3 regions of the Pseudomonas sp. ICMP 8385 genome follow, and region 2 is predicted to be linked to each of the others. Evidence: predicted binding sites of a transcription regulator. Region 2 holds the regulator's gene; each other region holds the start of a gene.
The links. The regulator FliA, encoded in region 2, starts transcription of late flagellar genes. The targets are predictions, from matches to a motif close to CTAAAGTTTNNNNNNNNNNNGCCGNTAA.
Positions count from the first base shown of each region.

Region 1 (5,502 bases), on a different contig from region 2:
TAGGTGCTCACGGTTTTGTTGCTGAGGAACATGCCGTCGGCGATTTCCTTGTTGGTTTTCCCCTGGGCCAGTTGCTGCAACACCATCATCTCCCGGCCTGAGAGCCGCTCGACCATATCCGCTTCGCTGGTGTTGCCCTGGGTGGAACGCACCGAGTTGAGTGCCTGGTTGGGGAAGTAGCTGTAGCCAGACAGCACCGCCTTGATCGCGCTCAGCAACTCAGTGAGATCCTGCTGCTTGCACACATAGCCCGCTGCGCCCGCCTGCATGCAGCGCATGGAAAAGTGACCTGGCGCCTGTGACGTCAGCACCAACACCTTGAAGGGTTGCGCCTGCTTTGTGGAAGACAAGCGACAAATAACTTCCAAACCGTCAAGTTTGGGAATTCCAATATCCAGGATGACAATATCCGGCATATGCTCCCGCGCTAGTTGCAATGCGTCGACTCCGTTATCGGTCTCTGCAACGACCTCATAACCATGACGCTCCATTAGCATGCGTACAGCAAGGCGAATGACGGGATGATCATCCACGATCAGCACTTTATTCATGGGCAAGTCCAATTTCGCTGTTCGAATTATTCAGAACCCGCACAATAGCCTAGTCGTTTCCTCCTTGGCATAGCACTCCCCCCCAAGTAATAACAAGCAGAGACCCAACCCACAAAGTTATAAGAATAAGCCTACAAAAAAACGCCTATATGGATGTGTCGGTTATTGTTCAGCCTTTCAGAACTTTCCGTGGGCAAACATATTTTGATCAAAAAAAGCACCACCAACCCCGGAAAAGTAAACAGACCGCACGCTATCTTCAGGAAATGCCCCTTGCACGGGTTACACCCAGGGTGTGATGGCGCCGAAAAACCGCCTCCAAAAAAGTTCCCTTGGTGTAACAGCGACTAACAATACCTAGAATCATCTGACAGATATTTCTACAAATAAAATTGAACCCGTCATCTTTCCTACTCAATAAACGAATGATTTCAAACACAAACAATGCCGCACGCTTAAAACGCCAACTTCCAGATACAAAAATCAAAAGCCAAAATAATAAACAGTAACAACCTCAAACTTCAGAAAAACATTAAACATTGATAAACGAAACCGGGCACCCTGAATTACAGGCAAAAAAACGGCCCCTTTTCGAGGGGCCATTCTTTATGCGGCTTCAGGCACTTCAGAACAACTTGCGGCCCTTGTTGGCCGCAATGCGCATGCGCAGTGCGTTGAGTTTGATGAAGCCGGCGGCGTCGGCCTGGTTGTAGGCACCGCCATCCTCTTCAAAGGTCGCGATGTTGGCATCGAACAGCGACTCATCAGACTTGCGCCCGGTAACGATCACGTTGCCCTTGTACAGCTTCAAGCGCACAACACCGTTCACGTGGACCTGGGAAGCATCGATCATCTGTTGCAGCATCAGGCGCTCAGGGCTCCACCAGTAGCCGGTGTAGATCAGGCTGGCGTACTTGGGCATCAGCTCATCCTTGAGGTGAGCCACTTCGCGGTCCAGGGTGATGGACTCGATGGCGCGGTGAGCGCGCAGCATGATAGTGCCGCCCGGGGTTTCGTAGCAGCCACGGGACTTCATGCCCACGTAGCGGTTTTCCACGATGTCCAGGCGACCGATACCGTGTTCGCCACCGATACGGTTGAGGGTCGCCAGCACGGTGGCCGGGGTCATTTCGACGCCGTCCAGCGCGACGATGTCGCCGTTGCGGTAGGTCAGTTCCAGGTACTGCGGCTTGTCGGGAGCGTTCTCCGGGGAGACGGTCCACTTCCACATGTCTTCTTCGTGCTCGGTCCAGGTGTCTTCCAGCACGCCACCTTCATAGGAGATGTGCAGCAGGTTGGCGTCCATCGAGTACGGGGACTTTTTCTTACCGTGGCGTTCGATCGGGATGGCGTGCTTTTCAGCGTAATCCATCAGCTTTTCACGGGACAGCAGGTCCCATTCACGCCAGGGAGCAATCACTTTTACGCCTGGCTTCAAGGCATAGGCACCCAGCTCGAAACGCACCTGGTCGTTGCCCTTGCCGGTGGCGCCATGGGAAATGGCGTCTGCGCCGGTTTCGTTGGCAATTTCGATCAGGCGCTTGGCAATCAGCGGACGTGCGATGGAAGTACCCAGCAGGTACTCGCCTTCGTAGACAGTGTTGGCGCGAAACATCGGGAAAACGAAATCGCGGACGAATTCTTCGCGCAGGTCGTCAATGTAGATCTCTTTGACGCCCATGGCTTGCGCCTTGGCTCGTGCAGGTTCGACCTCTTCGCCCTGACCCAGGTCAGCGGTAAAGGTCACCACTTCACAGTTATAAGTATCCTGCAGCCACTTGAGGATCACCGAAGTGTCCAGGCCGCCGGAATACGCGAGAACGACCTTGTTTACGTCGGCCATGCCATCACTCCACGGGGTTTTACGGAAAGGCGTCGATTCTACCGATCAAAACCGTGAAATTACAGGGGCGCGACAGCAAATGAAGATAAAGCGACAGATTATGTCGGGCGAGCGACGAATGGCCGCACCTAAGAGGTCGCCGCCGCATTCGCCGGGGCCGTGGCCTGGGGGGCCGGTTTCTCGGGAGCCGGCACGCGGTCGAGGTGGATATTCACCCGCCGGTTCTTCGCCCGGTTGGCTGGATTGGTATTGGGCACCAGGGGGTAACGTTCACCGTGGAAACGCAGCACGATCTGCGACTCGGGGATGCCGTTGGCCTTGAAGAAGTCCATCACGGCCAGGCCGCGACGGCGGGACAGGTCGCGATTGGTCAGGCGATTGCCGCTGTTGTCCGAATGGCCGTCCAGTTCGATATGGTTGACGGTAGGGTCGGCCTTGATGAACTCAAGCATCACCATCAACTTGGCCTTGGCGGCCGGATCCAGGTCGATACCGCCGCCCGGAAAGCCGACTTCAGCCTGCTTGACCTGCTCGAAATTCATCGGCAGCAATTTCGCGGTACATAACTGGTAATCGCTGTAGGCCTTGTTGAAGCGCACCGGCAGCAAGCGGATTTCCGAATAGCCGCCATCCCGGGAATAGTGGCGCACGGTGGGGCTGCGGCCATCGAGCAAGCCATTGAACAGACGCCCAGCCTGGGCCTGGGAGCTGTTGAACAACACATCGCCGCTGCCTGCCCGCACGGCACCGAGGTTGATATCACCGCGCCCGGGCTGCCACGGCGCAGCCGCCGCCAATAGTGTTGCGGAGCCAACGCCCAGCGCACTGTTATAGGCTTTGAGACGGAATGTCGCCTGCTCGCCGGCCCGGCGCACGAACTCACCCGAGCCAAAATCGGTGATTGGCTGGCTCAAGCGGCACTCGAACTTGTCGCCTTCCACCTTCCACTCAATATTTTCCAGGCGCGTCTGGAACGTCAGGGCCATCGCGGGCAGGCTGGCGAACACGCTGAGCAGGGCTAGATATTGCTGGCGCACGGGAGGCTCCACTGGTTTCTACAACACAACAAGGCGTCATACATCGTTAAGGCATACCCAGGGATATCGGTCACGCCCTGCAAAACTTGATAGCGAGTGCCTGCAAGAGTCTTTTCCGGTAGCATTCCCACCAGATTGACCCGCCTGGAATCCCCAATGTCCGACCGCCTGACCCTGCTGCGTCCCGACGACTGGCATATTCATCTTCGCGATGGTGCTGCGTTGCCCCAAACCGTGGCCGATGTAGCGCGCACGTTTGGCCGCGCCATCATCATGCCTAACCTGGTACCTCCGGTACGCAATGCCGCAGAAGCCGACGCCTATCGCCAGCGCATCCTCGCTGCACGACCGGCCGGCAGCCGCTTTGAACCGTTGATGGTGCTCTACCTGACCGACCGCACCCAGCCCGCCGAAATCCGCGCGGCCAAGGCCAGCGGTTTCGTGCATGCCGCCAAGCTGTACCCGGCCGGTGCCACGACCAACTCCGACTCCGGCGTGACCAGTATCGACAAGATCCTGCCCGCCATCGAAGCCATGGCCGAAGTGGGCATGCCGCTGCTGATCCACGGGGAAGTGACCCGGGGCGATGTCGATGTGTTCGATCGTGAGAAGATCTTTATCGACGAACACATGCGCCGTGTGGTCGAGCTGTTTCCGACCCTCAAGGTGGTGTTCGAGCACATCACCACCGCAGACGCCGTGCAGTTCGTCACCGAGGCTTCGGCCAACGTCGGCGCGACCATCACCGCGCATCACCTGCTGTACAACCGCAATCACATGTTGGTGGGCGGGATCCGGCCGCACTTCTATTGCCTGCCGATCCTCAAGCGCAACACCCACCAGGTGGCGTTGCTCGATGCCGCCACCAGTGGCAGCGCGAAATTCTTCCTCGGCACCGACTCGGCGCCCCACGCCCAGCATGCCAAAGAAGCGGCCTGTGGCTGTGCTGGCTGCTACACCGCCTATGCGGCGATCGAGCTGTACGCCGAAGCCTTCGAGGCGCGCAACGCCCTGGACAAACTCGAGGCCTTCGCCAGCCTCAATGGCCCGCGTTTCTACGGCCTGCCGGCGAATACCGACCGTATTACCCTGGTCCGTGAAGACTGGACCGCCCCCACCAGCCTGCCATTTGGCGAGCTGACCGTTATCCCGCTGCGCGCCGGTGAAACACTGCGCTGGCGCCTGCTGGAGGAACACCCGTGAGTGAAGACCATTACGACGACGAACAGGAACACGGTGGCGGCGGTTCGCGCCACCCGATGGCCGAGCGCTTTCGCGGCTATCTGCCTGTCGTTATCGACGTAGAAACCGGCGGCTTCAATTGCGCCACCGATGCACTGCTGGAAATTGCCGCGACTACCATCGGCATGGACGAACAGGGTTTTGTGTATCCCGAACACACCCATTTCTTCCGCGTCGAGCCGTTTGAAGGCGCCAATATCGAAGCCGCGGCCCTGGAGTTCACCGGAATCAAGCTCGACCATCCGTTGCGCATGGCCGTCAGCGAAGAAACGGCCTTGACCGACATCTTCCGTGGCGTACGCAAGGCCTTGAAGGCCAACGGCTGCAAACGCGCGATCCTGGTCGGCCACAACAGCAGCTTCGACCTGGGCTTCCTCAACGCCGCCGTGGCGCGCCTGGACATGAAGCGCAACCCGTTCCACCCATTCTCCAGCTTTGACACCGCCACCCTGGCTGGCCTGGCTTATGGCCAGACCGTACTGGCCAAGGCATGTCAGGCAGCCGGTATTGACTTCGACGGCCGTGAGGCCCACTCGGCTCGCTACGACACCGAGAAGACCGCCGACCTGTTCTGCGGCATCGTCAACCGCTGGAAACAGATGGGCGGCTGGGAAGACTTCAGCGACTGATTACATCGCTAAATCCCGCGCATAAAAAAACCGGCCCTCTCAGGCCGGTTTTTTTTCACCGCGAACCTGGCTTACAGCTTGCCAGCGTTCTCGGTCAGGTAAGCCGCAACACCTGCTGGCGAAGCGTTCATGCCTTTGTCGCCTTTTTTCCAGTTGGCCGGGCAGACTTCGCCATGCTCTTCGTGGAATTGCAGAGCGTC
Region 1 covers NZ_LKBY01000001.1:394,985-400,486, reverse strand. The annotation lists gene AO268_RS01835 (response regulator transcription factor) at 1-551, opposite strand, end outside; gene AO268_RS01830 (argininosuccinate synthase) at 1,177-2,394, opposite strand; gene AO268_RS01825 (flagellar protein MotY) at 2,523-3,431, opposite strand; gene pyrC (dihydroorotase) at 3,588-4,634, shown strand; gene rnt (ribonuclease T) at 4,631-5,302, shown strand; gene AO268_RS01810 (peroxiredoxin) at 5,374-5,502, opposite strand, start outside.
Region 1: the regulator FliA is predicted to act here: its motif matches at 3,495-3,522, upstream of AO268_RS01825 (flagellar protein MotY).

Region 2 (12,982 bases):
GGCTTCTTGCAATACCGCCTTCAGGACGCCTCTTGGCGTCAAAAGTTTGCTTCAAGGTGACGAGGAATACCGGTGGATCGCTCTAATATGTTCAACACAGCCCGTGGCACCCTGACGGACCTCTCGCGAGGTAACCTGGGTGTGCCGTTGTTGCTGTTGGTCATGCTGGCAATGATGATGTTGCCGATGCCGCCGTTCCTGCTGGACGTGTTCTTCACCTTCAACATTGCCCTGTCCATCGTCGTGCTGCTGGTTTGCGTGTACGCGCTGCGGCCTTTGGATTTTGCGGTCTTCCCTACCATTTTGCTGGTTGCCACGCTGCTGCGCCTGGCCCTGAACGTGGCCTCCACGCGGGTGGTGATGCTGCACGGCCAGGACGGTCACGCCGCCGCCGGCAAGGTGATCCAGGCCTTCGGCGAGGTGGTGATCGGCGGCAACTACGTGGTCGGTATCGTGGTGTTTGCGATCCTGATGATCATCAACTTCGTGGTGGTGACCAAGGGCGCCGGGCGGATTTCCGAGGTGAGCGCACGCTTTACCCTCGACGCCATGCCCGGCAAGCAAATGGCGATCGACGCCGACCTCAACGCCGGCCTGATCGATCAGAACCAGGCCAAGGCCCGCCGCTCTGAAGTGGCCCAGGAGGCCGAGTTCTACGGCTCGATGGACGGTGCCAGCAAATTTGTGCGCGGCGACGCCATCGCCGGCCTGTTGATCCTGTTTATCAACCTGATCGGCGGCATGGCGGTGGGTATTTTCCAGCACGGCATGACCTTTGGCGATGCCGGCAAGGTGTACGCCTTGCTGACCATCGGTGACGGTTTGGTGGCGCAATTGCCATCACTGTTGTTATCGACAGCGGCGGCGATCATGGTGACCCGTGCGTCCGGCTCCGAAGACATGGGCAAGCAGATCAACCGCCAGATGTTTTCCTCGCCCAAGGCCCTGGCCGTGGCCGCCGGCATCATGGCGATCATGGGCATTGTGCCGGGCATGCCGCATTTCTCGTTCCTGACCATGGCCGCCCTGGCCGCCGGCGGTGCGTACCTGTTCTGGAAGAAGCAGAATGCGGTCAAGGTCCAGGCCTTGAAAGAGGTAGAACGCCAGCAGGACTTGCTGCCGTCGCCGGCCCGCGCCCAGGAAACCAAGGAGTTGGGCTGGGATGACGTGACCCCCATCGACATGATCGGCCTGGAAGTCGGCTACCGCCTGATCCCCCTGGTGGATCGCAACCAGGGCGGCCAGTTGCTGGCGCGGATCAAGGGCGTGCGCAAGAAACTGTCCCAGGACCTGGGGTTTTTGATGCCCACCGTCCACATCCGCGACAACCTCGACCTGGCCCCCAGCGCCTACCGCCTGACGTTGATGGGCGTGACCCTGGCCGAAGCCGAGATCTACCCCGACCGCGAACTGGCGATCAACCCCGGCCAGGTATTCGGCACCCTCAGCGGCATAACCGCCAAAGATCCGGCTTTTGGCCTGGACGCGGTGTGGATCGAAGTCAGCCAGCGCAGCCAGGCGCAGTCCCTGGGCTACACCGTGGTTGACGCCAGCACCGTGGTTGCCACGCACCTCAACCAGATTCTGTACAAGCATTCCCACGAGCTGATTGGCCACGAAGAAGTCCAGCAACTTATGCAATTGCTGGCCAAAGCCTCGCCTAAACTGGCTGAAGAGCTGGTGCCGGGGGTGTTGTCGCTGTCGCAGCTGCTCAAGGTGCTGCAGGCGCTGCTGGCCGAACAGGTGCCGGTACGGGACATTCGCAGCATTGCCGAGGCTATCGCCAACAATGCCGCCAAGAGTCAAGATACTGCCGCGCTGGTGGCGGCGGTGCGCGTCGGTTTGTCGCGTGCCATCGTCCAAAGCATTGTAGGGCTTGACTCCGAGCTGCCTGTGATCACCTTGGAACCCAGGTTGGAACAAATATTGCTCAATAGTATCCAGAAGGCCGGGCAGGGCCAGGAGGAAGGCGTCCTGCTGGAGCCAAGCATGGCTGAAAAGTTGCAGCGTTCGTTGATCGACGCCGCACAGCGCCAGGAAATGCAGGGCCAACCGGTGATTCTGCTGGTGGCAGGCCCGGTCCGCGCGATGTTGTCGCGCTTTGGACGCCTGGCAGTACCGAATTTGCACGTTTTGGCTTACCAGGAAATTCCTGACAATAAGCAAGTGACTATCGTCGCGACAGTAGGGCCCAACGGCTGAGGTAGTGGGTTATGCAAGTAAAGCGTTTTTTCGCCGCCGATATGCGTCAGGCCATGAAGCTGGTTCGTGATGAGCTGGGCGCCGACGCAGCGATTATCGGTAACCGTCGCATTGCCGGCGGTGTCGAGCTGACGGCTGCCCTGGATTACAAACCCCAGGCCTTGGCGCCGCGCGTGCCGAACATGGAACTCGAAGACGAGTTGCGCAAGACCGCCTCGCGTATTGTCTCGGCCCAGGCCGAGCTGAGCATGCGCGGCGACAGCGATGCGAGCACCAACCGCCAATTGTTTGCCGGCCTGCCGCTGACTGCGGCCGAGCCACTGGTAGAACCGACCTTCGTCGAGCCGCCGCGGCCTGCTGCGTCAGCACCGGCTGCTGCGGTCGACCAGCGCGTGTTCGACTCGATGCGTTTTGAACTCAATGGCCTGCGTGAACTGCTGGAAGTGCAGTTGGGCTCGCTGGCCTGGAACCAGTTGCAGGGCAGCAAGCCGCAACAGGCCAACCTCTGGCGTCGCCTGCAACGCATCGGCCTGTCCGGCCCGTTGTCGCGCGACCTGCTGGAACTGACCACCGGCATCGAAGAACCCCGCCAGGCCTGGCGCATGCTGCTGGCCCACCTGGCACGGATGATCCAGACCCCGGAAATCGAGCCCCTTGAAGAAGGTGGCGTGATTGCCATGGTCGGCCCTGCCGGCATGGGCAAGACCACCACCCTGGCCAAGCTGGCTGCCCGTTATGTGCTCAAGTACGGCGCCCACAACATTGCCCTGGTGAGCATGGACAGCTACCGCATCGGTGCCCAGGAGCAGCTCAAGACCCTGGGCCGGATCCTCAATGTGCCGGTGACCCATGTCGACCCGGGCCAGTCCCTGGCCAATGCCCTCGACCCGCTGCTGCGCAAGCGCGTGGTGCTGATCGATACCGCCGGCCTGCAAGCCAGCGACCCGGCACTGCGTATGCAACTGGAAAGCCTGGCCGGGCGCGGGATCAGGTCGAAGAATTACCTGGTACTTGCAACCACCAGCCAAAAACAGGTGCTGACGGCTGCGTACCATAGCTACAAACGTTGTGGGCTGGCCGGCTGCATCCTGACTAAGCTGGATGAAACGGCAAGCCTGGGCGAAGTGTTGAGCCTGGCTATCAGCCATGAACTACCGGTCGCCTACCTGACCGACGGGCCGCGGATCCCGGATGACTTGCATCTGCCGCGCCGTCATCAGTTGGTCAGCCGTGCGGTCAGTGTGCAAATGCAGGATGAACCCAGTGAAGAGGCGATGGCGGATATGTTCGCCGACCTCTATCACAACCCAGCCAAGCGGGTCGGCTGAAGGCAACATGCAACACAGTGCAATGTACCTACATCGAGGGTCTGCTACCGCGGCCACCCTATGTAGCCTGCGGCTAAGCAAGACAAGGTAAAGAAAGAACATGGGCAGCATGCATCCCGTACAGGTGATCGCGGTGACCGGCGGCAAAGGTGGCGTCGGGAAAACTAACGTGTCAGTGAATTTGTCCCTGGCTCTGGCAGAGCTTGGCCGCCGCGTCATGCTGCTGGATGCCGACCTGGGCCTGGCGAACGTTGACGTTCTGCTGGGACTGACGCCCAAACATACCCTGGCCGATGTCATTGAGGGCCGCTGTGAGCTGCGCGATGTGCTGTTGCAGGGGCCGGGGGGGATTCGTATCGTCCCGGCCGCCTCCGGCACCCAGAGCATGGTGCACCTGAGCCCGGCGCAGCATGCCGGCCTGATCCAGGCCTTCAGCGATATCGGCGACAACCTCGACGTGCTGGTGATCGACACCGCCGCCGGGATCGGCGAGTCGGTGGTCAGCTTCGTGCGCGCGGCGCAAGAAGTGTTGCTGGTGGTCTGCGACGAACCCACCTCGATCACCGACGCCTATGCTCTAATCAAACTGCTCAACCGCGACTACGGCATGAACCGCTTCCGCGTGCTGGCCAACATGGCCCAGAGCCCACAGGAAGGGCGCAACCTGTTCGCCAAGTTGACCAAGGTCACAGATCGCTTCCTCGATGTGGCCTTACAATACGTCGGTGCAGTTCCCTATGACGAGTGTGTGCGCAAGGCTGTGCAAAAGCAGCGTGCAGTCTATGAAGCGTTCCCTCGTTCGAAATGCGCGTTGGCGTTCAAGGCAATTGCTCAGAAGGTCGATACCTGGCCACTGCCCGCCAATCCCCGGGGGCATCTGGAGTTTTTCGTCGAGCGATTGGTGCATCAGACGAGTGCAGGACCGGTGCTATGACAGCCAGCGGCTATAACCTTTACAAGAAATCGGCGCGTGACAGCCAGGGCGAATTGATCGAGCGCTATGCGCCCCTGGTCAAGCGCATTGCCTACCACCTGCTGGCACGCCTGCCCGCCAGTGTCCAGGTCGAAGACCTGATCCAGGCCGGCATGATCGGCCTGCTTGAAGTGTCGACCAAGTACGACGCGAGCAAGGGTGCGAGTTTCGAGACGTATGCGGGTATCCGTATCCGTGGCGCGATGCTCGATGAAGTGCGTAAAGGTGATTGGGCGCCGCGTTCGGTCCACCGCAATACCCGGATGGTGAGTGACGCAATTCGCTCAATTGAAGCAAAAACCGGTCGCGACGCTAAAGATCACGAAGTTGCGGCCGAACTCCAATTGAGTCTCGATGATTATTACGGGATTTTGAACGATACCTTGGGCAGCCGCCTGTTCAGTTTCGACGACCTGCTACAGGACGGCGAGCATGAAGGGCTGCATGAGGACGGCGCGAGCGCTTACCAGGAGCCTTCCCGCGACCTGGAAGATGAACGCTTCCAGGGCGCCCTGGCGGACGCGATTGCCAATTTGCCGGAGCGTGAGCGGCTGGTGTTGGCGCTGTACTACGATGAGGAGCTGAACCTCAAGGAAATCGGTGAGGTCCTGGGGGTCAGCGAATCGCGGGTCAGCCAGCTTCATAGCCAATGCGCGGCCCGCTTGCGGGGGCGTTTGGGAGAGTGGCGAGCGCGCTGACAGGCAGTGTGGGGACAATGTGGGTGATAACCGTCAGGGCGCAAGCCGGGCGGAAACGGCTCGTGGTGTGCCCCAGCAGTCCTTTTTGTGTAATGCCTGTTGAATGATATGGCGCGCCCAGGTGCTGGACGCGTTTAAGACTGCTTGGAGGTCGAATTGGACAAGAACATGAAAATCCTCATCGTTGATGACTTCTCAACGATGCGGCGGATCATAAAAAACCTGTTGCGTGACCTTGGGTTCACTAACACGGTCGAGGCGGATGACGGCATTACGGCGATTCCGATCCTCAACAGCGGGAGCATCGACTTTCTGGTAACCGACTGGAACATGCCTGGCATGACCGGTATCGATTTGCTGCGCCATGTGCGCGCCGATGAAAAACTGCGCAACCTTCCGGTGTTGATGGTGACCGCCGAAGCCAAGCGTGAACAGATCATTGAAGCCGCCCAGGCTGGGGTCAACGGTTACGTGGTCAAGCCATTCACTGCATTGGCCTTGAAAGAGAAGATCGAAAAGATCTTTGAACGCATCCACGGCTGATGTCGTCACGGGGGAGCTATGGAGCATAAAGAAACATCACAGGGAGACTTTGAGTCGACTCTGAAAAAACACGCTCACCAGTTGGTCGAGTGCCTTGAAAAAGGCCAGTTCGGCGACGCGGTGCAGTTGATCCATGAGCTCAACCAGACCCGCGATCGCGGCCTGTACCAGGAAGTGGGCAAGCTCACCCGTGAGTTGCACAGTGCGATTGTCAACTTCCAGATCGACCCGCACATGCCCCAGGCCGAGGAAATCTCGCAGATCACCGATGCCACCGAACGCCTGTCCTATGTGGTCAGGCTGACTGAGGCGGCAGCCAATCGCACCATGGACCTGGTGGAAAACGCCACGCCCCTGGTGAACGGCATGGCCAACGAGGCCAAGGCCTTGAGCGCTGACTGGGGCCGTTTCATGCGGCGCGAAGTGGGTGCTGAAGAGTTTCGCGAGCTGGCGCGTCGGGTTGAAGGCTTTTTGGCCCGCAGCGAGCAGGAAAACCGCACGGTTTCCAGCAACCTCAATGACATTCTGCTGGCCCAGGATTACCAGGACCTCACTGGCCAGGTGATCAAGCGCGTGACCCTGCTGGTCACCGAAGTGGAAAGCAACCTGCTCAAACTGGTGCTGATGGCCGGTCAGGTCGACCGTTTTGCCGGTATCGAACACGACCGCGAAGCGATCCTCTCGGAAAAAGATCCACAAAAACACCTCGCCAAGGGTGAAGGTCCGCAGATTCATGCCGATAAACGTGAAGACGTTATGTCAGGTCAAGATGACGTAGACGATTTGCTGTCCAGTTTAGGCTTCTAAGGAGCACGCAATATGAGCTTCGGCGCCGATGAAGAAATCCTTCAGGATTTCCTTGTAGAGGCCGGCGAAATTCTAGAGCAGTTGTCCGAGCAACTGGTCGAGCTGGAAAGCCGACCGGATGATGCGAACCTGCTCAATGCAATTTTTCGCGGTTTTCACACTGTAAAAGGGGGCGCCGGCTTCCTCCAGCTCCATGAGCTGGTGGAGTGCTGCCACATCGCCGAAAACGTGTTCGACATCCTGCGCAAGGGTGAGCGGCACGTTGATTCGGAATTGATGGACGTGATCCTTGAAGCCCTGGACGCGGTCAACGGCATGTTCAATGAAGTGCGCGAACGTGCACCGATTACTGCCGCCACCCCGGAACTGCTGGCCGCCCTGGCGCGCCTGGCAGAACCGGCTGCCCTGACCGCCGCCCCGGTGGTGGTTGCGGCCCCCGAACCGGTTGCCGAGCCTGACGTCACCGACAGCGAATTTGAACAGTTGCTGGACTCCCTCAATGCCGTCAAGGCCGAGGCAGAAGCGCCGGCAGCGGTGCCGGCAGCGGCTACGCCGCCCATGGTGCCGACCACCGAAGACATCACCGACGCCGAGTTCGAGTCATTGCTCGACCAGTTGCACGGCAAGGGCCAGTTCGCCCCGGACGCCGTGGCGCCAGCCCCGGCGCCTGTGGAACCTGCGCCACCGGCCAGCACCGACATCACCGACGACGAATTTGAAGCCCTGCTGGATCAGTTGCATGGCAAAGGCTCGTTTGCTGCCGATGCCTTGCCGGCCGTTGCGGCGGCGGCCGCGTCTGCTGCCCCTGCTGCGGCGCCTGCCCCTGCCGCGCCGGCGGCGGATGGCCTGATCAGCGACCACGAATTTGAATCCCTGCTGGACGAGTTGCACGGCAAGGGCAAGTTCTCTGAAGTGGCACCTGCCGCAGCAGCCACTGCCGCCGTGGCCACGCCGGCCCCCGCTGCCGCCAAGGCCGCCGCGCCGGCCCCTGCGCCTGCTGCCCGGGCTCCCGCCGCACCGGCCCGTGCCCCGGCACCTGCCGACAAAGCCCCGGCCAGTGAAGCCGAAACCACCGTGCGGGTCGATACCGCGCGCCTGGACGACATCATGAACATGGTGGGCGAGCTGGTGCTGGTGCGTAACCGTCTGGTGCGCCTGGGCCTGAACAGTGGCGACGAAACCATGCAAAAAGCCGTGTCGAACCTCGACGTGGTGACTGCCGACTTGCAGACCGCGGTGATGAAGACGCGCATGCAGCCGATCAAGAAAGTCTTCGGGCGCTTCCCGCGCCTGGTGCGTGACTTGGCCCGGCAGTTGAAAAAAGAGATCGCCCTGGAACTGGTGGGTGAAGAAACCGACCTCGACAAAAACCTTGTCGAGGCCCTGGCCGACCCGCTGGTCCACTTGGTGCGCAACGCGGTCGACCACGGCGTGGAAACCCCCGAAGAGCGCGAAGCCAGCGGCAAGCCGCGCCTGGGCAAGGTGATCCTGGCGGCCGAACAGGAAGGCGACCATATCCTGCTGTCGATCACCGATGACGGCAAAGGCATGGACTCCAATATCCTGCGCGGCATCGCGGTCAAGCGCGGGGTCATGGACAAGGACGCCGCCGACCGCCTCACCGACACCGAGTGCTACAACCTGATTTTTGCCCCGGGCTTCTCGACCAAGACCGAGATTTCCGATGTGTCCGGCCGTGGCGTGGGCATGGACGTGGTGAAGACCAAGATCAGCCAGCTCAACGGCTCGATCAATATCTACTCGACCAAGGGCCAGGGCTCGAAGATCGTCATCAAGGTGCCGTTGACCCTGGCGATCATGCCGACCCTGATGGTGATGCTGGGCAACCAGGCGTTTGCCTTCCCGCTGGTCAACGTCAACGAGATCTTCCACCTCGACCTGTCGCGCACCAACGTGGTCGACGGCCAGGAAGTGGTGATCGTGCGGGACAAGGCCCTGCCTTTGTTCTACCTCAAGCGTTGGCTGGTGGCGTCTGCCGCTCATGAAGAACAGCGCGAAGGCCATGTGGTGATCCTTTCCGTGGGCACCCAGCGTATCGGCTTTGTCGTCGATCAATTGGTCGGCCAGGAAGAAGTGGTCATCAAGCCTTTGGGCAAGATGCTGCAGGGCACGCCAGGCATGTCGGGTGCGACCATTACCGGTGACGGTCGGATCGCGCTGATTCTCGATGTGCCGAGCATGCTCAAGCGTTACGCCGCACGGCGTATTTGATTCTGGCTGGGCGGGGCGGTTGTCCCTCGCCCTGCCTAACGGAGTGGTTATGGTAGTCAAGGTTCTGGTGGTGGACGATTCGGGTTTTTTCCGCCGCCGCGTCTCGGAAATTCTTTCAGCGGATTCCAACATCCAGGTGGTCGGTACGGCCACCAACGGCAAAGAGGCGATTGATCAGGCCCTGGCATTGAAGCCAGACGTGATCACCATGGACTACGAGATGCCGATGATGGATGGCATCACGGCCGTGCGCCACATCATGCAACGCTGCCCGACCCCGGTCTTGATGTTCTCGTCGCTGACCCACGAAGGTGCCCGGGTGACCCTCGATGCGCTGGACGCTGGCGCCGTGGACTTTTTGCCGAAGAATTTTGAAGACATCTCGCGCAACCCGGAAAAGGTCAAGCAGATGCTCTGCGAGAAGGTGCACAGCATCTCGCGCAGCAACCGCAGCAGCTTCCGCGCCCCGGCGGCGCCGGCCCCCGTGGCCGCGCCGGCAGCGGCCAGCAGCCCTTTCGGGCGTACGGCGCCGGCTCCGGTGGCCCGGCCTGCCGTGGCCCCGGCCCGTACCGCGGCGCCGGGTGCTACGTCGCCCGCGCCCAAGCGCAAGGCCTACAAGCTGGTGGCGATCGGCACCTCCACCGGCGGCCCGGTGGCCTTGCAGCGGGTCTTGACCCAGTTGCCGGCCAACTTCCCGGCGCCCATCGTGTTGATCCAGCATATGCCCGCCGCGTTCACCAAGGCCTTTGCCGAGCGCCTGGACAAGCTGTGCCGCATCAGCGTCAAGGAAGCCGAAGACGGCGACATCCTGCGCCCAGGCCTGGCGTTGCTGGCCCCGGGTGGCAAGCAGATGATGGTCGATGGTCGTGGCACGGTGAAAATCCTGCCGGGTGACGAGCGCCTGAACTACAAGCCGTGTGTGGATATCACCTTTGGTTCGGCGGCCAAGTCCTATGGCGACAAAGTTCTGGCGGTGGTCCTCACCGGCATGGGCGCCGACGGCCGTGAAGGCGCGCGCCTGCTCAAGCAGGGCGGCAGCTCGATCTGGGCCCAGGACGAAGCCAGCTGCGTGATCTATGGCATGCCCATGGCCATCGTCAAGGCCGACCTGGCCGACGCGGTCTACAGCCTGGATGACATCGGCAAGTACCTGGTGGAGGCCTGTCACTGATGGATGTGTTGAGCCTGGTGGGGATTCTTCTGGCGTTTGTTGCCATTATTGGCGGCAACTACCTGGAAGGCGGCCACCTGGGTGCCCTGGCCAATGGCCCGGCGGCACTGATTGTCATCGGCGGCACCGTCGGCGCGGCGCTGTTGCAGTCGCCCCTGAGCTCGTTCAAGCGGGCCATGCAGATCCTGGTGTGGATCGTTTTTCCGCCGCGGGTGGACCTGGCCGGCGGCATCGACCGCGTGGTCAACTGGAGCCTCACCGCGCGCAAGGAAGGCCTGCTGGGCCTGGAAGGCGTGGCCGATGCCGAACCCGACAGCTATGCACGCAAAGGCCTGCAACTGTTGGTCGATGGCGCTGAGCCGGAAGCCATCCGCAGCATCCTCGAAGTGGATTTCTATACCCAGGAAAGCCGCGATATCAATGCGGCCAAAGTCTTTGAAAGCATGGGCGGCTACGCGCCGACCATCGGCATCATCGGTGCGGTGATGGGCTTGATCCACGTGATGGGCAACCTGGCCGACCCATCGCAACTGGGCAGCGGCATCGCCGTGGCGTTCGTCGCCACCATCTATGGCGTGGCCAGTGCCAACCTGTTGCTGCTGCCGATTGCCAGCAAGCTCAAATCCATTGCCATGCGCCAGTCCCGCTACCGGGAAATGCTGCTCGAAGGCATCCTGTCGATTGCCGAGGGTGAGAACCCGCGTTCCATCGAATTGAAGCTCCAGGGCTTCATGGATTGATGGGGGGTATTGCCTGTGAGCCGTCGTCGCCGCGAGCCTGAAGAACACGTCAACCATGAACGCTGGCTGGTGTCCTATGCCGACTTCATCACCTTGCTGTTCGCCTTTTTTGTGGTGATGTACTCCATTTCCTCGATCAACGAAGGCAAGTACAAGGTCATCTCCGAAGCCCTGGTCGGCGTATTTACCGACTCGGACCGGGCCCTCAAGCCGATTCCCATTGGCGACGAGCGGCCCAAGACCGTGACCCCGGCCAAACCCCTGGTCAAGGACAGCGACGAGACCGACGCCGGCATCAGTGGTGGCAGCGACCCGCTCAAGAGCATCGCCGACGATATCAGCGCGGCGTTTGGCGACTTGATCAGCTCCAACCAGATGACTGTTCGCGGCAATGAGCTGTGGGTGGAGATCGAGCTCAACTCCAGCCTGTTGTTCGCCAGCGCCGATGCCCTGCCCAGCGATATTGCCTTTAGCATCATCGACAAGGTGGCGGCGATTTTGAAACCCTTCGACAACCCGATCCATGTCGAAGGCTTTACCGATGACCAGCCGATCCATACCGCGCAATTCCCCACCAACTGGGAGCTGTCGTCGGCGCGCTCGGCGAGCATCGTGCGTATGCTGGCCATGCAGGGCGTCAACCCTGGACGCCTGGCGTCGGTGGGCTATGGTGAATTCCAGCCGGTGGCCAATAATGCGACGGCCGAAGGCCGCGCGCGCAACCGGCGGGTGGTGTTGGTGGTGTCGCGCAACCTTGATGTGCGCCGCAGCCTGACCGCCACCGGCGCGGCCAATGCACAACCTGATGCAGCAATGAAGCGGGCTGGCACACAAACTGCACCGACGCCCGTAACGCCGCCGGAACGTGGGAGTGCCGTCAATTCTCCGTCACCGGCTCTATAACCTCGTGCTATTTCTCGGTCGAGCCAGTGCCTGCCGGGAGGAACAATCCGAATGAGAGTCTGGGCAGTTGCCAATCAAAAAGGTGGGGTCGGCAAGACCACCACCTCCATCGCCTTAGCCGGCCTGCTGGCCGAGGCGGGCAAGCGCGTGGTCATTGTCGACCTGGATCCCCACGGCTCGATGACCAGCTATTTTGGCTACGACCCGGATGTGCTGGAACACAGTTGCTTCGACCTGTTCCTGCACAAGGGCAACGTCCCCACCGGCTTGCCCGGGCAACTGCTGTTGCCCACCAGCAACGACAAGATCTCGCTGTTACCCTCCAGTACCGCGTTGGCCACCCTGGAGCGCCAGTCGCCGGGGCAGAGCGGCCTGGGCCTGGTGATCGCCAAGAGCCTGGCGCAACTGTGGCAGGACTTCGACTACGCGATCATCGACAGCCCGCCCTTGCTGGGCGTGCTGATGGTCAATGCCCTGGCGGCCAGCCAGCAGTTGGTGATCCCGGTGCAGACCGAGCACTTGGCGGTCAAGGGCCTGGAGCGCATGGTCAATACCCTGGCCATGATCAACCGTTCGCGCAAGCAGGCGTTGCCGTTCAGTATCGTGCCGACCCTGTTCGACCGCCGTACCCAGGCCTCCCTCGGCACCTTGCGCGTATTGCGCGATGCCTACCCCGAGACCATCTGGCAAGGTTATATCCCGGTGGACACGCGCCTGCGTGACGCCAGCCGCGCCGGCCTGGCACCCTCGCAATTCGACGGTAAAAGCCGTGGCGTGCTGGCGTACCGGGCCTTGCTCAAGCACCTGCTGGCCCAGCAGCTTGTGGCGCAGGTGGCGTGAAATGAATGTAAATTCAAGTCTGCGGGGCATCGCGCCGATAACCTTTAAATACACGGTTAACGGTGCTTGCGCGTGGGCATACAGATGAATCGTCCTGTCGATATCAAGACCCGGCCGCAACTGGCGCTGCAGTCCTACCTGGATGCATTGCTGCAGGAGGCGACCGAGGAAGTGCTGCCCGAGCCGATCCTGGTACTGGATGAGGTGTTGGCGGTGCCTGTGGTCGAGGCCGAGGCTGGCCTGGATGAGTTTCAACGGGCGGTCCTGGAAGAGCAGGCCCGTGATGCGCTGGTAGTGCCGGTTGCCGCCCTAGCCGTGCAAGCGCCTGCCTCGTTGGTGCTGGTGCCGCCGATAGCGGAGGTGCATCGACCGCCGAGCATTACGCCGCCACCGGTAGAAACCGATGGTCGACCGTCCTGGGCTGCCGAGTCGTTCGAGTGCCTGCTGTTCGATGTGGCCGGGTTGACCCTGGCGGTGCCCTTGGTGTGCCTGGGCTCGATCTACTCCCTGCAAGGCCAGGAGTTGACGCCATTGTTCGGCCAGCC
Region 2 covers NZ_LKBY01000117.1:41,914-54,895, reverse strand. The annotation lists gene flhA (flagellar biosynthesis protein FlhA) at 88-2,202, shown strand; gene flhF (flagellar biosynthesis protein FlhF) at 2,214-3,530, shown strand; gene fleN (flagellar synthesis regulator FleN) at 3,631-4,464, shown strand; gene fliA (RNA polymerase sigma factor FliA) at 4,461-5,201, shown strand; gene AO268_RS22740 (chemotaxis response regulator CheY) at 5,370-5,744, shown strand; gene AO268_RS22735 (protein phosphatase CheZ) at 5,763-6,551, shown strand; gene AO268_RS22730 (chemotaxis protein CheA) at 6,564-8,783, shown strand; gene AO268_RS22725 (protein-glutamate methylesterase/protein-glutamine glutaminase) at 8,833-9,954, shown strand; gene AO268_RS22720 (flagellar motor protein) at 9,954-10,694, shown strand; gene motD (flagellar motor protein MotD) at 10,710-11,597, shown strand; gene AO268_RS22710 (ParA family protein) at 11,649-12,437, shown strand; gene AO268_RS22705 (CheW domain-containing protein) at 12,522-12,982, shown strand, end outside.

Region 3 (5,502 bases), on a different contig from region 2:
GCTCCTGCTCGACCTGCTCGGCCATGCTCTCGACGGTCTGGCGCTCGATCGGGATATTTTCCTGAGGCGCTTCGGTCTGCACCTCCGGGTTGATGGTGCGCTCGGGGGCCAACTCTGGCGAGCCGCCCAGGTCAATCACAAACGGCGTGCCGCTCTCGGAAAAGCCGATGGGATCCTTGAAATAGCCGGCAATGGCGATCTTTTGTTCCGGCGTCGCGGTGGACATCAGCCACAGCACCAAAAAGAACGCCATCATCGCCGTCGCAAAGTCGGCGAAGGCAATTTTCCAGGCGCCGCCGTGGTGCCCGGCAGCGAAGCGCTTGACGCGCTTGATGATGATTGGCTGGTTGTTTTCCATGGCTTAGCGACCGCGAACTGCTTGTTCCAGCTCGGCAAAGCTTGGACGGTGCTTCGGGTACAGGACCTTGCGCCCGAACTCAACCGCCAGGGACGGTGGCATGCCAGAGGCCGATGCCACCAGGGAAGCCTTGATCGCCTCGTAGACGTTCAGCTCTTCCTTGGCATCGTGGGCCAGGGAGGTGGCGAGCGGTCCAAAGAAGCCATAAGCCGCGAGAATACCGAAGAAGGTCCCCACCAAGGCGGCACCGACGTGCATGCCGATCGCCGCCTGGTCGCCTTCGCCCAGGGAGGCCATCGTCACCACGATACCCAGCACCGCCGCGACAATACCGAAACCGGGCATGCCGTCGGCGATACCGGTCACCGCATGGGCGGGGTGTTCGAGTTCTTCCTTGAGGCTGAACAGCTCCATGTCGAACAGGCCTTCGAGTTCATGCGGGGCCATGTTGCCGGAGGACATGATGCGCAGGTAGTCACAGACGTATGCGGTCATGCGGTCGTCCTTGAGCACGGTCGGGTACTTGGCGAAGATCGGGCTCGCCGCAGCGTCCTCGATATCGGCCTCGATGGCCATCATGCCTTCGCGGCGGCTCTTGTTGAGGATCTCGTAGACCAGGCCCAGCACTTCCAGGTAGAAGGTGTGGGAAAAGCGCGAGCTGAACATGCCCAGCGACTTTTTGACCACGTGCATGGTCATGTAGCCTGGGTTAGCCTGCAGGAAAGCGCCAAACGCCGCACCACCGATGATCAGCACTTCAAAGGGCTGGATCAGCGCAGCAATTTTACCGTGGGACAGAACATATCCGCCGAGCACACTTGCGATGACGACGATGATGCCGATAATTTTAGCCATAGGGGATGAGTACTTGCGCCGTCGGGTTCATGGACATATTCGGAAGATCTAAAAACTCTTCTTCTACTTATCGGCAAAACTGCGCCAGACTATAGCCCGTTAAGGCGAAAAGCCAGTTCGGCCCACTCCGGGCGTGTTGACCGCAAGTGATGATCGCGCCCCAATCATGGCAAACGAAACGACCGTTCCAACCTCCACACCCAACTCCCTGGCCGGCTGGATCAAGCGCCTGGACGGGGTTCACCTGCCCGTCCCGCAAGCGAGCCATGTTGCCGTGTGCAGGGCGATCGGCGACAGCCGCCGTTCGTTGCGAGATATTGCAGAGCTGATGCAAGACAGCCCGGCGCTGGTTTTGAGCGTTATGCGCGAAGCCAACAACCAGGCCCACGGCAGCCTGGCAGAACCTGCAGAAAACCTTGAAGTGGCGATCAACCGCCTCGGCTTGAAGCGCACCGAAGAACTGCTCGCGCGCCTGCCGTCAGTGCCGCTCAATGAAATCCCCGTGGCCCTGCGCCAACTGCAATTGATCAGCCAGCATGCCTCGCAACAGGCCAACGGCCTGTTCGCCAGCCGCCTGGCGCGGCTGTGGCAGGATATTCATTGGGGCAGCCTGCTGTTTCTCTCGCCGCTGTGGCCGATGGCCGTGGCCTACCCAAAGCTTTTGGAGGAATGGGAACTGCGGGTGATCCACAAGGGCCAATCGGCACGCAAGGTCGAACAGGAACTGTTCGGCGTGCGCCTGCTGGAGCTGTGCCTGGGGCTGACCGAGACTTGGCGCCTGCCGATCTGGGTGTCCCAGGGCTACCAACTGCTGCTCAAGGAACAACGCTTGCTGGTCAAGGCCCTGCACATCGCCCGCGATGAAGCGCCCTTGAGCCAGCAGCAAAAGCTCGATGACGACCCAACGCTGCGCCGCTGGCTGAACCAGCCGGCCAACACCGTGCTGCTGGCCAATGGCATGGCACTGGCGGCCCAGGAGTCCTGGACCTGCCCGCACACCCAGCGCTGGCAGTACCTCACCGCGCTGTATCTGCAACAACCGCTGGCCGACGTGCAGCAACAGGTGCACCAACAGGCCGTCATCAGCGCCCGCCATACCTTGACCGCCGGCCTCTGGCACCCGGCGTTGGCGCTGATCTGGCCGTGGCATGTGCAACGGGTGCACCGCGGCCTGCTGCCAGCACCGCCACCGACGGCCGAAGCCCTTGCGGTGTGGCGCAAGCGTTGCAGCGAGCTGTTGCTGGAACCCAGCCGCTTCGCCAATGCCATGCACCTGACCACTTGCGCCAAGGAGGCCCTGGTGGCCAGTGGCATGCAGCGTGTGATGCTGCTGATGGCGGACAAAGCGCTGGCCACTTTACGCGTACATCAGGTCGATGGCCTGCCCAGGGACGCCGCCAACCTGAGCCTTGAGGCCGCCCACAGCACGCTGCTGCAACGCTTGCTGGAAAAATCTGCGCAAGTGCGCCTGACCCCGGACAACCACGCGCAATTTGCGGCGCTGCTGCCCGCTTCATTGCAGCGCCTGTTCGTCGGCGAGCACCTGCTGTTGCGCTCCCTGAGCTGTAACGGCCGGGTGGTGATGCTGATGATTGCCGACCAGGGTGGCGGGCCGTTCTCCGAAACCACTGTGCAGGCCTTCGGCAAAACCGCCCAATGCATCGAGAAAGCCCTGCACTGCTTTACCAACCGCACCGCCTGATGCTTGTGTTACAATCGCCTTCTTTATATCGCCCAACCGCGTGCCCGGGAGACCTCATATGCCTGACTTTTCTGGCTTGCCGCTGGTAATCGAACCCAGCGACCTGCTTGGCCGCCTCGCCGCCGAGCCGTTGATTCTGGTAGACCTCACCAGCGCCGCCCGTTATGCCCAGGGGCATATCCCCGGCGCGCACTTCGTTGACCCCAAGCGCACCCAACTGGGCCAACCTCCGGCACCGGGGCTGCTGCCGGCCAAGGCCGACCTGGAGAAGCTGTTCGGCGAACTGGGCCACACCCCGGACGCCACCTACGTGGTGTACGACGACGAAGGCGGCGGCTGGGCCGGGCGGTTTATCTGGTTGCTCGACGTGATCGGCCACAAAAAATATCACTACCTTGATGGCGGCCTGCTGGCATGGCTGGATGAACAGCACCCCGTGTCCACCGAGGCCACCGCAGCCGTCGGCGGCCCAGCCAGCCTGACCCTGCACGACGAGCCCACCGCCACCCGCGAGTACCTGCAAAGCCGCCTCGGCGCTGCCGACCTGGGCATCTGGGATGCCCGTGGCCCGCTGGAGTACAGCGGCGAAAAAGTCCTCGCCGCCAAGGGCGGGCACATTCCCGGCGCAGTCAACTTTGAATGGACCGCCGGCATGGACAAGGCACGCAACCTGCGGATCCGCCGCGACATGCCGCAGATCCTCGAAGACCTGGGCCTGACCAAAGACAAAGAAATCATTACCCACTGCCAGACTCACCACCGTTCTGGCTTCACCTACCTGGTGGCCAAGGCGCTCGGTTATCCGCGAGTCAAAGGTTATGCCGGTTCCTGGGGCGAATGGGGCAACCACCCCGACACCCCCGTCGAGATTTAAGGTTTAAGGACAGTTCATGAAAAAGCGTTTGTTTATCCTCAGCCAGCACCTGCTGCCCCATCACCTGCTGTCGCGCCTGGCCGGCTGCATTGCCGAATGCCGCGTGCGCTGGTTCAAGAATGCCTTCACCACCTGGTTCGCCAAGCGCTACCAGGTGGATATGTCCCAGGCCCTGGTGGAGGATGTGACAGCTTACGAGCACTTCAACGCCTTCTTCACCCGTGCCCTGAAAGACGGCGCGCGCCCACTGGACCCAACCCCGGGCGCGGTGTTGAGCCCGGCAGACGGCGCCGTCAGCCAGCTCGGCCCGATCGAGCACGGTCGTGTGTTCCAGGCCAAGGGCCACAGTTTCAGTGTGCTGGAATTGCTCGGTGGCGACGCCGCCGTTGCCGCACCGTTCATGGGCGGCGACTTTGCCACCATCTACCTGTCGCCGAAGGACTACCACCGCGTGCACATGCCACTGGCCGGCACCCTGCGGGAAATGGTCTATGTGCCTGGGCGGATTTTCTCGGTCAACCAGACCACCGCCGAAAACGTGCCGGAGCTGTTTGCGCGTAACGAGCGTGTTGTCTGCCTGTTCGATACCGAACGCGGCCCGATGGCCGTGGTATTGGTGGGCGCGATGATTGTGGCGTCGATTGAAACCGTATGGGCCGGGCTGGTGACGCCGCCCAAGCGCGAGCTGAAAACCGTACGCTACGACGAAGCCGCCCGTGCACCGATCTTTCTGGAAAAAGGTGCGGAACTGGGGCGCTTCAAGCTGGGTTCGACGGCTATCGTGCTGTTTGGGCCGGATCAGGTGAAGTGGGATGAAGAACTGGTGGCGGGAACGCCAGTGCAGATGGGCCAGGGTATCGCGCTGCCAAAAGCCTGATCCCCCAAAAACCTGAAGCTGGAACCCAATCAATGTGGGAGCTGGCTTGCCTGCGATAGCGATGGTGAATCCAACACCGCTATCGCAGGCAAGCCAGCTCCCACATTTTTAAACGCATTTCAACACTAGGGTCGGATTGTTACAGCTGGCCGTCGCGGTCGCGAAAGCCCAACAGATACAACACACCGTCCAGCCCCAAGGTCGAAATCGCCTGCTTGGCCGACTGCTTGACCAGCGGCTTGGCACGGAACGCCACGCCCAGCCCGGCGATAGCCAGCATCGGCAAGTCATTGGCGCCGTCGCCGACCGCAATGGTTTGCTCCAGACGCAAGCCTTCCTTGTGCGCCAACTCCCGTAGCAGATCAGCTTTGCGCTGCGCATCGACAATCGGCTCGACCGCCACGCCCGTCACCTTGCCATCCACCACTTCCAGCTCGTTGGCGAATACATAGTCGATGCCCAGCTTGGCCTGCAATTGCTTGGCAAAGTAGGTAAAGCCGCCCGAGAGGATCGCGGTCTTGTAGCCCAGGCGCTTGAGCTCGGCGAACAGGGTCTCGGCACCTTCGGTCAAGCGCAGGGAGGCGCCGATGGCGTCGAGGACGCTGACGTCCAGGCCCTTGAGCAGCGCCAGGCGCTCCTTGAAGCTGGCGCGAAAGTCCAACTCACCCGACATCGCGCGCTCGGTGATCGCAGAAACTTGCTCGCCAACGCCCGCAGCCTTGGCCAACTCATCGATGACTTCGGCTTCGATCAGGGTCGAGTCCATGTCGAATACCGCCAGGCGCCGGTTACGGCGGAACAACGAGTCTTCCTGGAAGGCGATATCCACGTTCAGT
Region 3 covers NZ_LKBY01000124.1:72,122-77,623, reverse strand. The annotation lists gene motB (flagellar motor protein MotB) at 1-358, opposite strand, end outside; gene motA (flagellar motor stator protein MotA) at 362-1,213, opposite strand; gene AO268_RS24505 (HDOD domain-containing protein) at 1,380-2,915, shown strand; gene rhdA (thiosulfate sulfurtransferase) at 2,974-3,789, shown strand; gene asd (archaetidylserine decarboxylase) at 3,806-4,666, shown strand; gene serB (phosphoserine phosphatase SerB) at 4,806-5,502, opposite strand, start outside.
Region 3: the regulator FliA is predicted to act here: its motif matches at 1,281-1,308, upstream of motA (flagellar motor stator protein MotA).